4 regions of the Ruegeria sp. BC3 genome follow, and region 3 is predicted to be linked to each of the others. Evidence: riboswitches for the same ligand, from Rfam matches in the RefSeq annotation. Region 3 holds a riboswitch; each other region holds the start of a gene.
What was found. A riboswitch is a leader RNA that binds a small molecule or an ion and turns the genes downstream of it on or off. The one in region 3 is predicted to bind cobalamin.
Positions count from the first base shown of each region.

Region 1: linked by a shared signal. The riboswitch ahead of ACR0MV_RS19570 (DUF4198 domain-containing protein) and the one ahead of ACR0MV_RS05075 (DUF1636 family protein) in region 3 are both predicted to bind cobalamin.
Region 2: linked by a shared signal. The riboswitch ahead of ACR0MV_RS17385 (hypothetical protein) and the one ahead of ACR0MV_RS05075 (DUF1636 family protein) in region 3 are both predicted to bind cobalamin.
Region 4: linked by a shared signal. The riboswitch ahead of ACR0MV_RS07305 (DUF1636 family protein) and the one ahead of ACR0MV_RS05075 (DUF1636 family protein) in region 3 are both predicted to bind cobalamin.

Region 1 is NZ_JBQFUP010000009.1:100,337-103,642, reverse strand. Features, by position in the region: gene cbiM (cobalt transporter CbiM) at 1-601, opposite strand, end outside; gene ACR0MV_RS19570 (DUF4198 domain-containing protein) at 605-1,390, opposite strand; cobalamin riboswitch at 1,520-1,726, opposite strand; gene ACR0MV_RS19565 (HlyD family secretion protein) at 2,281-3,306, opposite strand, start outside.
Region 2 is NZ_JBQFUP010000007.1:49,249-52,554, forward strand. Features, by position in the region: gene ACR0MV_RS17380 (alpha/beta hydrolase family protein) at 1-725, opposite strand, end outside; cobalamin riboswitch at 870-1,088, shown strand; gene ACR0MV_RS17385 (hypothetical protein) at 1,173-1,580, shown strand; gene ACR0MV_RS17390 (protein-tyrosine phosphatase family protein) at 1,588-2,085, opposite strand; gene ACR0MV_RS17395 (DNA polymerase III subunit gamma/tau) at 2,232-3,306, shown strand, end outside.
Region 3 is NZ_JBQFUP010000001.1:1,015,251-1,018,556, forward strand. Features, by position in the region: gene ACR0MV_RS05065 (NAD(P)-dependent oxidoreductase) at 1-853, opposite strand, end outside; gene ACR0MV_RS05070 (LysR substrate-binding domain-containing protein) at 962-1,846, shown strand; cobalamin riboswitch at 1,919-2,129, shown strand; gene ACR0MV_RS05075 (DUF1636 family protein) at 2,213-2,596, shown strand; gene cobW (cobalamin biosynthesis protein CobW) at 2,598-3,306, shown strand, end outside.
Region 4 is NZ_JBQFUP010000002.1:422,102-425,407, reverse strand. Features, by position in the region: gene ACR0MV_RS07315 (ABC transporter substrate-binding protein) at 1-576, opposite strand, end outside; gene ACR0MV_RS07310 (ABC transporter ATP-binding protein) at 587-1,363, opposite strand; gene ACR0MV_RS07305 (DUF1636 family protein) at 1,360-1,647, opposite strand; cobalamin riboswitch at 1,811-2,016, opposite strand; gene ACR0MV_RS07300 (bifunctional enoyl-CoA hydratase/phosphate acetyltransferase) at 2,293-3,306, shown strand, end outside.

The sequences.
Region 1 (3,306 bases), on a different contig from region 3:
CTCCTTTGATGAACAGCTCGGGCTTGACCTTGCGGGCGAGCAAAACGGCAAAACCGGTCAATACTGCTTCGATTACCATGACGGGGATATGCGCGAAGAATACGAGCTTGGCGGCGGGCAGAAATTCTTCTCCGGATAAAGCCAGTGAGAAGGCGACCATTCCGGTCGTGGCGGCAATGGCAAAAGCTCCGCCGATGCCGCCCCAAATCGCACCATGCAGAGGTGTGCCGCGCGCGATCAGGTGGCCAAAAAGCATTCCGGCCACAACTGCAGGCAGCGCGATGTTGAGGGTGTTGATCCCCAACACCGTTAACCCGCCAAAGCCGAAGAAGACGGCTTGAAGCAAAAGCCCGACGAACAGCGCCGGGAAGGCGGCCCAGCCGAGCAGAAGCCCGGCCATGCCATTCAGGATCAAATGCACCGAAGACGGACCAATGGGGACGTGGATTAGTGAGGCCACGAAAAAAGCGGCCGACAGCACCCCCGCGGTCGGGATACGATCAAGGTCCAGCGACCTGAGCCCCACTGCAATCCCGCCCGCGGCTGCAATGGCACCGCCAATAACGACCGGGTTGGACAAGGCACCGTCGACGATGTGCATTTCTTATTCCATGTCCCAAGCGCGGATCCAGATGACCGCATCCTGGCTGAGTTCTTTGCCCTCATGCTCGGTTGCCGGGCCCGCGCCGAGTGCGGCAAAGCCCCAGTAACCGGCTTTTGGTACGCCGAACGAGAAGTAACCGTTATCGTCCGAAATTGCGACCACAGCACCGCCGGGCATCGGCGAAACGGACGGAGTCGACGAGGCTGAACTGTCCATGTCCGGTTCAGCTGCCATGTATTCGATCTCTATCTCGGCTCCTGCAACCGGCTGACCATCGGCCAAAACGCGACCGGTGAAGGTCGAACCTGCAATGACGTTGGTCGGTTTGTTCAGCGGAATGATCTCGGTCGGAAGGCCAACCGGGTTCATCCAATCGGTCGGCAGTTCGTTGCGGTTCAGGAACGCTTTGGTCAGTTGCTGGATATAGATGTCCTCGGATTCCTCATAGTAAGGCTGAGGAACGGTAACCAGCACGTAGTCGCCGGAACGCTTCACAGGAACCGAGCCCTTGAACGCCGCACCCTCGTTTTCGCCTCCGGTGAAGCGAACAGGCTCCAGCGTGTCCAGCAGATCGGTTTTTTCACCGTTGTGAATTACATAGAACTCTTGCGGCTTTTCCAGATCCATGACGTGGCCGTTTTCGAACGGGTGCCAGAAGATCAGCTTGACCGGCACATCGCCCGGTTTCTTGATCATGGTGTTGGTGGTGTACTCCAGAAGGAAATGCGCCTGCGCCATGGCAGGAATTGCCAGCGCAGCGGCAGCCGTGCAGAGCAGCTTTTTCATTAGGTCTTATCCTTGTCCCGTTGTGCCAACCCCGGCACATTGTTGTGTTTGACAACGGGGCAAACGGGACCTCGTACCCTTTTGCAGGTACCGGCCCGACGCACACCCCGGCATCGGTGACGCACCCCTTCCGGGGGCGCATGTCTGGCAGGTCTCCTGACTTGCGGGTCAAAGCATCGGACTGGCCTTCCCGGGAAAAGATCCCAGTGGCATATCAGCCTTGCTCGCCGCTCACAGTTGCGGGGGCAGTTGCGGCATTGGGTTGTCGTCTGACTAGACCCGCACCGCATTCCCTTTTATCCGGACGAACCCGGAACCAAACATACGAAAGCGCTTGCCAGACTCATCTAGCGTCAGTCAACTCAAAATTTGCGGGAGTGTTGTCGATTGCAATCTTTCATTGAGCCCATCCAACCTCCCCAAATTGGAGTTTTGTGGAGATGTCTTGCAATAAGGGACATTTCTCAACAGCTTCGGCGACCGCGAAGGGCATTATCCCAAGCACAGGAAACGTCCGATGGTATGTGATCCTCACCCACAGGATTGGTCCGCGCTGAGATTAGAAAGCAGCGGGAAAACAATGGGAAGATTGCCACCAAGTCATGACGCGTTGAATTGCTAGGCAGTCAAATCGAGTCGCGCGCTGATGCCCTTCACCAAGCCTTAAGAATGGCAAGTTTCATCTCAACCAGCGAGTGATTGTCAGCGTTTTGGCAAGATACGAACATCGCTGTGCCGGTGTTGTGTGACGCGATCTCTGGTTGAGCGATGGCCGTTCGGTAGAACGAATACAAAAGACTGCTTCACGGACAATTCAGTCGGTGAAGCGCAACGCGACTGTACGAATTGATTGGTCTTGAAATAGGTGCGCCTAAATTGTTTCGGACAAATCAAAGGTAATTCAGCTTCTTTGTGATCCAGAACAAAACTTCTGCCAACACCGAAATCGCGCCAGCTTCCTCGGTGATGACCAAGGCCGTACCTGACGCACCCAACTTAGTCACTTGTGCGCTTTGGTCATCCGGAACATCTGCCACAACGATATAATCCGTCGCGCCGACCAGCTCACGCAGTGAAGGGAGGCCACTTCTGGCATCCAACGCCCCTTCGCTAGTAGAGGGTGGTATGTCTACAATCGTGGTTTCGAACTCCTGCCCCGGTGCGCTACGCAGGGCCACACGTATTGCATCGCCAGCAGAAACGTTTTGCAGACTGCTCAAAGGAAGTGTCGCGACTAAAACTCTATCGTCTGGCACAACAAAATTTATTGCTCCCTGCAGAGTCGTCACTCGATTCCCTGGGCGCAGGGTCAGGCCTGTAACCATGCCATCTGCTGGTGCGCGCACGACAGTTTGCTCCAATGCCCAGCGCGCTTGAATCAACATATTCTCTACTTCGACAACGCCGACATCGACCCCTTCCACCTGGGCGGCGATACGCCGTTCAAGACCCGCTTTCCGCGCGTTTGCAGCGCGTAAGCCCGCTTCAAGCTGTTCTATGGTTGAAACGGCTTCCTGAAGCTGGAACTCAGTGGACGCTCCTCGTTCGGCGAGACGGATAATATCATCGCGCCGCGCCACCCCAAACTCCAGTTGTGCGGAAAGTGACGCGATGTCCGCCTCAGCTGCCTCAAGGTCGTTCCTTAGTTGATCTGCCTCTGATTGGGCGGCGGCAAGCGATGCTTCAAGTCGAGCGACTTCAGCGGCATATTCCGTATCATCTATCCTGAACAGAACATCCCCTTTTGACACTAGCTCATTTGCCTCCGCTTCGACTTCTATCACTGGTCCTGCGACGTTTGGCGCTATACTGATTACAGCGCCTTGAACCGAAACCGCCCCGCTTGGTGTCGTGTGGTTAAGCGCGCCAATAACCACCAGTGCGATTACGACACCACCGCCATAGATGAAGGTCTT
Region 2 (3,306 bases), on a different contig from region 3:
CGCCACACCGCGTTAGGAGGCACCACCTGATCATCGTCTGTTGTGAACAGGTCAACGGGTGTCTCCGACGCGGCCCATTGCGCTTCGGGCAGGCTGGTGCCGATCTCTGGCACATAGTTCAGCGGATCAGTACACCACTTCCGCCATTGCCAATACACTCGCGACGGTAGGTTCGACCCAAATCCCAGCGCCTTGCCCGGCAGGTATCCCAGCGCCTTGACCAGCAACGGCGGATGACCGTACCAGAACATCGTCGCCAACGCGCGGTACGGCCAAGGGTGGTCCGACAATGTGACCAAGCCTGAACAGACACAGATCATTCGATCGATCTGGTCGATATCCGGTTGGACAGGTCCAAGCATTCCACCGACCGAGTGTCCAATGCTCCAGTGTTGCGCAGACGGAAACCTGCGTCGCATCTCTGCTCGGGCGGCTGGCATGTCTATCAACGCCCAGTCCGCCATGGTGGCCTGCGATTCGCGCATAGGGCCAGTCAAGGAATGCCCAAAGTCGCGATAATCATAGGTCAGACAGGCCACGCCTTGCTCGGCCACCAGCCAATGCGCGAAGTGCTTGTAATAGTCACGCGGTACGCCCGTGGCACCGTGGATCACAACGGCAACGTCTGGTGCCGATGCGGGTGTGTACAACCGTGCGGACAGGCTGGCCGTACCGGCAGCCAGCATAAAATCTTCGGTCACTACCGCTGTAGTATTGTCCAACATAGCGCCCTCGCAAGCATCTGAACCGTACGGTTCACTTTCTGCAATCGGCGCTTTTCCCGGCTCAAAGTCAACAGATTTCCAAAGTGACCAAGCGTCCGTTTGGACCTGGCGAAACAGGCAGCTTGACTCAAACCGGCTACACCCGCTAGCGATGGTGTGATGGTTCTCGCCTCGTAACCTGGGCGGGATGAAAAGGGAACACGGTGCGGTCCTGCCCGGCGATGCCGGAATGGATCAAGGCCGAGACTGCCCCCGCAACTGTAAGCGGTGAGCAATGCTGAATAACCACTGGCCGAAAGGTTGGGAAGGTCAGCAAAGCGATGACCCGCAAGTCAGGAGACCTGCCATCAAAGACAAAACCGAAACTCGGGCGGGGTGTCCGGGCAGGTCTTCAGTGAACTGAGACACCTGTTCCACGTCCCCCGTCCATCGCGCGGAGGGCGCATCATGATCTGGAAGACACAAACGCATGAGTTCACGGCGACTCTGTGCCAGAAAACCGGGAAACCCTGCCCGGCGCTGGCCCAATTGGCGCGCGCCATTACGCAGGCAATGGACGCGGCGCAGCCCGTGACAACCAGCGAATTCGAAATGGACGGCTCAAGCGAGTTGAGCCATTGCGGTGAAGGCTGCACGGCACGGTTTCGCGCCAGCCCGGCCCGGATCAGGGTCTATTGCGGGACAAATGCCGAAGACTCAGCCGAAACGCTAGAGGACTATGCCGATATGATGTTCGGCGCGGATTTTGCGATGTTGCCCGCCGGTGCGTTGACCACTGCGCCATGCGCCATGCTTGAGGCGCTGGCTTTGGCACCTCGTCCCTCGCAAGAAACCGTACAGCACATTCCGGCCTGATCGGCTCTCACGACCTATGCTGGGTCAGCGTCGTGGCCCAGTCCATTTGCGGATCGGTTTCAACAGCGCAAGGCCTAACCGCGCGAAGGCGCGCTAGGGCTTGCGCAGGCTCCTCTCCGCTTTCGATCATCAAGCGCAGCAAAACCATGCCAGATCGACCGCATCCGCCCCGACAATGGACCAAAACACGCCCGCCATCTGCCAATATGCGCCGCGCCAATGCGCTGGTCTCGGGCCACTGCGCCTGAATTGGCGGCGATGGAGCGCCGAAGTCTTTGATCGGCAGGTGCTTCCACACGGCAGATGCGTTTTGAACATCGCCCCCAAAGCTAGCTGCTCCGGCTTGGTTCAGTTCGGCGTCGGTGGTCATTGAAATCACCAGGTCAGGGTTCCAGTCCCGGATCACATTCAGATCGCGGTCATAGGCACCACCCGCCCCGGGCAAAGGCGACAACGCCAGTTGGCCTGGACCAACGCCTAGGGCATGGATTGCGAATTTTTCCAAAGCGATGCTCCTTTGTGAATCAGAGGATTCGTCGTTCTTTTCTTCCCCTCAATACAAACCAAACCGAAATTCCTCCAACCCTGCTGTGGACGCGGGCGACGCGGGTCTCTACGCTGCATCCCTGTTACGAATCCGACAGAGCAGACATGACCGAAACGCCCAGCCCCGCTTATCAGGTTCTTGCCCGCAAGTACCGCCCCGAGACCTTTGCAGATCTGGTTGGACAGGACGCAATGGTGCGCACGCTGAAAAACGCGTTCGAAGCGGATCGGATCGCGCAGGCCTTTATCATGACCGGCATTCGGGGGACCGGTAAGACGACCACGGCCCGGATTATCGCCAAGGGCATGAATTGTATCGGTCCCGACGGCACAGGCGGTCCCACGACCGAACCATGCGGCCAGTGTGAACACTGCGTTGCCATCATGGAAGGCCGCCATGTCGACGTGATGGAGATGGACGCCGCCAGCCGCACCGGCGTGAATGACATTCGAGAAATCATCGACAGCGTCCGTTATCGCGCGGCTTCTGCCCGCTACAAGATTTACATCATCGATGAAGTTCACATGCTCTCGACCAGTGCATTCAACGCGCTGCTCAAGACGCTTGAAGAACCGCCCGAGCATGTGAAATTCATCTTTGCGACCACCGAGATCCGCAAAGTTCCGGTGACCGTCCTGTCGCGTTGCCAGCGCTTCGACCTGCGCCGGATCGAGCCCGAAGACATGATCGGCCTGTTGAACAAGATCGCAGCAGCCGAGGGGGCACAGATTGCCGACGATGCGCTGGCACTGATCACCCGCGCCGCCGAAGGATCAGCGCGGGATGCGACCTCGCTGCTGGATCAGGCGATTTCTCACGGCGCTGGGGAAACCAATGCCGATCAGGTGCGCGCGATGCTGGGTCTTGCCGACCGGGGCCGCGTTCTGGACCTGATGGATATGATCCTGCGCGGAGACGCGGCAGGTGCCTTGACGGAGTTAAGCGGCCAATACGCCGAAGGGGCGGATCCGTTGGCCGTGCTTCGCGATCTCGCGGAAATCACCCACTGGGTTTCTGTGGTAAAGATCACGCCGGACGCCGCCGAAGACCCCACCGTCTCCCCTGATGAGCGCGCGCGCGGCCAGCAAATGGCCGAGGCGATACCGATGCGCGTTCTGACCCGGATGTGGCAAATGCTGCTGAAAGCGCTGGAGGAGGTCTCCGCCGCGCCCAACGCGA
Region 3 (3,306 bases):
TAGCCTCTTCCAGACGTCGGATGATATTGGGAGACAGTTCACGTTCGCCAAAGCGTGCGATGCCATCTTCGAAAATCTTGATCATCAGAGGGTTGATCTCCAATGGCACACCTGCGCGGTCGGCGACTTCTTGGAATAGGCCGATATCCTTCTTTACCAAGTCCATCGTAAACGAGATGTCGCGCGATCCATTCAGGATAACCTGGCTTTCTGTTTCGTGAACAAAGGACGTACCGGATGAGATTTTGATCGCCTCATAGGTTGTGTTCAGGTCCATCCCTGCCGCCTTGGCCGTCACCAGTGCTTCGGCGCAGGTGATCAGGTTCGCGGTGGCCAGATAGTTCGTCAAAACCTTCAAAACTGATGCCGAACCCAGCTCACCCGTATGCAAGATGCGCCGCCCCATCGTGGTCAGAAATGGCAAAATCCGGTCGAAGGTCTCTCGGTCACAGCCGGCAAAGATCGAGATATTCCCCGTTGCGGCGCGGTGGCATCCGCCAGAGACCGGGCAATCCACCGCAGCACCGCCGCGTTCAATCACCATCGCCCCCAGACGCTTGACCTCGGCCTCGTCGGTCGTGGACATCTCCATCCAGATTTTGCTCGGCCCGACCTCGGGCAGCATCTCTTGCATCACAGCGTCGGAAGCGGCGGGAGAAGGCAGGCAAGTGATGACCGCATCGCAATCCCGCATAAGCTGCGCTGGGTTTTCGGCTGCTTTGGCCCCCTTGGTCACGAACTCCTGAACAAGATCCGCGTTCAGGTCATGCACGGTCAGATCAACGCCATTGCGCAGCAGCGACCCCGATAGCTTTGCTCCGACATTTCCCAACCCGATAAAGCCAACTTTCATAATACCCTCCGGCGGCTGTGCATTGATTTGTCCGCAAGTATCCACATTGCGTTTTCAAAAATGAAACGAATAATAATCAAAATAATGACCAAAAATTATTGGTGATAAATGGATCGACTTCCCAACCCCGCATGGCTGCGCAGCTTTGAATCAGCCGCTCGGCATCTGAATTTCACAACGACGGCGAAAGAGCTTGGACTGACCCAGACCGCAGTGTCATTGCACATCCGATCACTTGAGGCAGATTTAGGCCAAAAGCTTTTTACCCGAAACGCGCGGCGGTTGGAACTCACCGAACTGGGCCAATCTTATGCCTTGACCGTGCGACGTGCGCTGGGTGACATCGCCCTGTCCACCAACAGTTTGTTCGGCCCGGCCTCTCGCCAAACCCTGACGGTGAGGGCCGCGATATCTACAGCGACCTATTGGATTGCGGCTGAATTGCCGGATTTCATGGCGCGACACCCAGACATTCCGGTGCGTCTTGTGTCACACATCTGGAACGACACAATTGCGCCCAAGGACGTGGATGTCGAAATTCGAATGGGCTACGGTGACTGGCCGGGCGTGACCTCGGAAAAGCTGACAGACGAAACGCTGGTGCCAGTTTGCCAATCCGGATCGCCTATTCCAGATCTGCAAGCGTTGCACGACAGCCCCCTGATTCACATTCTGGGTTACGAGGACAACTGGGCGCGCTACTTTCAAGCTCATGGATTGCCCCCGGCAGAGCGCGCGCCGCTGTACTCGGTCGATACGTCCGTTGCAGCGCTGCAGCTGGTGATGGCAGGCGCGGGGTGTGCCACGATTGTCGAACGGTTCGCACGCAACGCTATTGCCCAGGGCGCACCGATCCGGATCGCGGGTCCTGCGATTCCATTTGCGCAATCGCACTACCTGATTGCGGCTCCGGGAACTGCTCAGCCCTCGGCTGCAGCGGGGTTGTTTTGCGCTTGGCTGCGCGAACGGCTGGCCTTGGATGCCGCTGGCTGACACTGGCTGGTCGCTTTTCCGACGTCATCCCTATCCAAGCCCGGCTCGTGCTTGACAACCCCCCTGCCCGTGCCGCATGTCGCTTGCGTTGGTGTCCATCTTCGGATGGATGAAAAGGGAATGTGCCAGCGGATGATCCGTCAAGCACAGCCGCCCCCGCGACCGTGACCGGAGAGGGTGCCCAAAGCCACTGGCCAAAAAGGCCGGGAAGGCGGGACATCCGACAGGGCCAAAGGCTCTGACATCCGCAAGCCGGGAGACCTGCCAGCACCCGAAGTTGAAACCGGACGGGGTGATCCGGTGTCGGGTCCATGCACAGACGTGGCCCGCATGAAACCCCGTCCCCCGCGAAGAGGATTTGGGGGGATGAGAGACGTGACCGAGACCACACCAGTCGAGCTGCTGGTCTGTACAACTTGCCGTCGTGGCTTGCCCATTGAAGATGATGCCCAGCGGCCCGGTACTTTGCTGCATAAGGCCCTGGAGCAGGCAGAGCTGCCAGACGGCATCCAGCTGAAGCCGGTTGAATGCCTGTCCAACTGCGATCAGGGCTGTTCCATTGTACTGCGCGGTGGCCCATCCCGCTGGACCTTTGTCTACGAGAACCTGAACGAGGTCGATCATGTCGAGGCCATCGTTGACGGCGTCACCAAGTATCTGGCCGCCGAAGACGGTTTGGTGAAATGGCGCGAACGCCCCGAGCATTTCCGCAAAAACTGCGCAGCCCGCATTCCCCCGATTGGAGCCTGATATGTCGAACCTCGAAAAACTCCCCGTTACTGTGATCACCGGCTTTCTAGGCTCGGGCAAAACCACCCTGGTCAAACACCTGATGCAGAACCCGCAGGGCAAGCGTCTGGCCGTTGTCGTCAACGAATTCGGTGATGTTGGCGTCGATGGCGACATCCTGAAATCCTGCGCCATCCCTGACTGCCCTGCAGAGAACATCATGGAGCTGGCAAACGGCTGCATCTGCTGCACCGTGGCCGACGATTTCATTCCGACCATCGAAGCCCTGATGGCGCTGGAGCCGCGTCCTGAGCATATCCTGATCGAAACCTCGGGCCTCGCCCTGCCCAAGCCGCTGCTGAAAGCCTTCGACTGGCCAGATATCCGTTCGAAAATCACCGTCGATGGCGTGATCGCCCTTGCCGATGCCGAAGCCGTTGCCGCAGGTCGCTTTGCGCCGAGTGTCGAGGCGGTGGACGCACAGCGTTTGGCCGACGACTCGATCGACCACGAAACACCTCTGTCTGAGGTGTTCGAGGATCAGATCTCCTGCGCCGATATCATCCTACTGACAAAGCCCGATCTGGCCGGTCCCGACGGTGTCGCGAAGGCCAAAGAGGTCATCGCAGCCGAGGCCCCGCGCCCTCTGCCCGTGGTCGAAGTGGCCGAGGGTGTGGTAGACGTGCGCGTCGTTCTGGGTCTGGAAGCCGCAGCCGAAGATGACATGGACG
Region 4 (3,306 bases), on a different contig from region 3:
CGACAGATCAGCCGTCTTTGCCTCGATCGCCGATAGTTCTTCTTTCCAGCCATCGACCAGCGCGTTGGCCTTGTCTTCGACGTGCATCACCGTGCCCAATCGCAGGACGTCGTTGAACAGCAGGTCCATGCTGGCCTCGGGGCGGTTTTTGTCCAGATGAACGCAGCTTTCGGTCAGGATCATCGTTTTGATGCCAAACGGCTCAAGCGTGTCCGGCGTCACATCGCCGCCGGGCTTCATGCCATAGTACCAACCGGCAAAGAACAGATCAGGCTCGACCGCGACGAGGTTTTCCACGGTCGGGTACTTGGGGGCAAGCTCGGGGATGTCGCCGCGCAGCGTGTCGAATTCCGGGCTGGTCTTGTACCAGCCGGTAATGCCTGTCAGGCCGACGATCTTATCCTGCAGACCCAGCGCAAAGGCCATGTCGGTCATGTTCATGTCGTGCACGACCAGCCGCTCGGGCTGAGTTTCAAAGACCAGAGGCTCACCGCAATTGTCGACAGTGACCTCGTGCGCCGTCGCAGCGCTGGCCAATCCGCCAATCAGGGCTGCGGACCAAAATGTATTTTTCATGCTCGGTTCCTTAATTTGAGCGTTTGGTTCTTCGGATATCCAGTGCCGGGATCACGCGGCCTTCATGTTGAAAGCACAGATAATCGACACCAAAAGTTTCACGGACCCGTTCAGGGGTCAGAACGTCTTGCACCAGACCAAATCCGGTCAATTGTGCGGATTTCATCAGGGCGACATGCGTGGCGAATTCCGGGATCATGACCAGATCGTGGACGATCATGACCACCGTGATGCCAAGCTCGGCCACCAGCGAGAGCATCCGGCCTTTGGCGTCCGGGTCTAGGTGGTTGGTCGGCTCATCCAGAAACAGCAGCGAGGGGTTCTGCGCCAGTGCCCGCGCAATATGTGCGCGTTGGCGTTCGCCGCCTGACAGCACACCCATTCGCTTGTCCGCCAAGGTGCTCAGACCGGTCAGTTGCAGAATGCGATCCAGTTCTGCTGCATGTTCATTGGCGGATCGATCCGCACGGATCGGAATCTGACCAAGCGCCACATAGTCCCGCAGGAACAAACGTCCGTCGGGCGTTTCCTGCTGACCAACCACGGCAATCATGCGCGCGCGATCCACGGCCGAAAGCTGCCGCAAGCTGCGCCCTTTCAAAAGAACGTCGCCCAGCACGATTTCCTCGACGCCACACAGCAGATTAAGCAGCGTCGTTTTTCCCGCCCCATTCGGACCGGCAATCGCCAGGATCGCACCCTCTTCGAGATCGAAATTGATGTCTTTCAACAGGACATCGCCGTTGAGCGCGTAGTACTCCAATGCGCGCGCCTCAAGGAAGGTCATAGGCCGTCCTCCTGCGCGAACCGCGGCAGACGCGCGAGAGTTTTGTCGAACAAGGCGCTTGGACGCTGGGTCGCGTTGGTCCAACCATCTTCGCTGTCGCGGAACTGGCTGGCAAATTCAACCAACGCGTCCATGTCCTGATCCGACAGAATGTCGCCGAATAAGTACTGCGCTTTACCCTCAGCTTGAAAGCCGACAGTCGTGGGGCGTTCACACCCCGCCATGCAATTCACTCTGCGAATTGCAAAGCCATCAGGCAGCTTCTGCGCAAGCGTCTGACACATTGAATCCGCGCGAATATGACCTTCGCAGGTTTCACAAATAAGTAGAAAATGATCTGGTTTTATTGACACTTCACGCCCCGCTTACATCCGAGTCGAACGAAATGCAATGTTATAACGTCTACGACGTTTCATATCGCCTCCTTCCAGGACGCCCCGCCCCGAGTTGGTTGAACATTTGATGGCAGGTCTCCTGACTTGCGGGTCATCGCTTGGCCATCCTTCCCGGCCATCGTGGCCAGTGGACATTTGGCGTCGCTTACCGCTTACAGTTGCGGGGGCAGTCACGGACTTGGTGCCAGACGGCAACCTCACCGTATTCCCTTTTCATCCCTTGGCGAACCAGAGGGAACCATCGTGGATGATGAGTGCCTGAGTTCAGAATTTGGGTCAAGATTAAAACTGCGCGCGCCACGACACGCTTGCTCGATGCGTTCTGCAGAATCAGTGTCACAGACTTTTGCTAGGCCATATGAAGCGCTTTCCGTGGCGCGGTAGCATCGGGGTTAACGAATTGTCATTCGATAAGAACTTGACTACGCTGCAGCGCAGAAAGGGCCAGAGGCGAGGAAAGCGGTGAGTTTTATCGCAGCTCGGACGCCTTGCCTCGAGCGCTGACTTTATTATTCAGAACCAAAGCCAGACACCATGAAGATTGAAGAAAACCGAACTTATTCACAGATCAAAGTTGGCGACACCGCGCAAGTCACGCGGCTGTGCACGGTGGATGATCTGTATGCCTTTGCGTCGGCTTCGGGCGATCATAACCCGTTGCATCTGGCCGCGTATGACGGCGACGGTGATGGCCGCCCCGAGGCTGTTGCACCGGCCCTTTGGCCTGCTGGTCTGGTTGCCGCGGTCATAGGAAACATACTTCCAGGTGCGGGGACGCAAACGCGACGCGCGGATCTGAGCTTTCATGCGCCGGTTCTAGCGGGAGAGGAACTGACGGCCTTTGTGTCGGTTGTGGAAAAGCGTGAAGACGGTGACCTGACCCTGTCCGCCGAGGTGCGCCGGATCGGGGATGATGCACTGATCCTCAGTGGAACCGTCCAAGTCACTCCGCCCGCGCAGCATTTGACATTCGACTCGGTCGAGGTGCCTGGACTGATCGTTCAAAGGCACCAGCATTTTGATGCCCTTCTCGAAAAGGCGCGGCCATTGGACCCGATGCCGACCGCAGTCGTCGCCCCGGAAGAGCCGAACTCACTGGGCGGCGCTTTGCTGGCGCATGCCGACAGCATCATTACGCCAATACTGGTGGGCGATCCTGCCAAGATCACCGCCGCTGCGGTCGAACTTGGCGCGGATCTGGCCGGGGTGGAAATCGTTGCCGCGCAAAGCCACGATGTTGCCGCTCATATTGCCGTCGATCTGGTGGTTGAAGGCAAAGCCCGGATGCTGATGAAAGGGCATTTGCACACGGATGTCCTGCTGCGCGCCGCCCTGCGCCGGGAAAAGGGGCTCAGGACCGGACGGCGTTTGTCGCATGTGTTTGTCATGGACGTTCCGGGTATGTCGCGGCCGATCATGGTCACCGATGCCGCAGTGAACATTGCCCCGGACCTTGAGACCAAAGCCGATATCGTTCAGAACGCGATCCATCTGGCGCATTCAATCGGTATCGACATGCCCAAGGTGGGCGTTCTGTCGGCGGTCGAG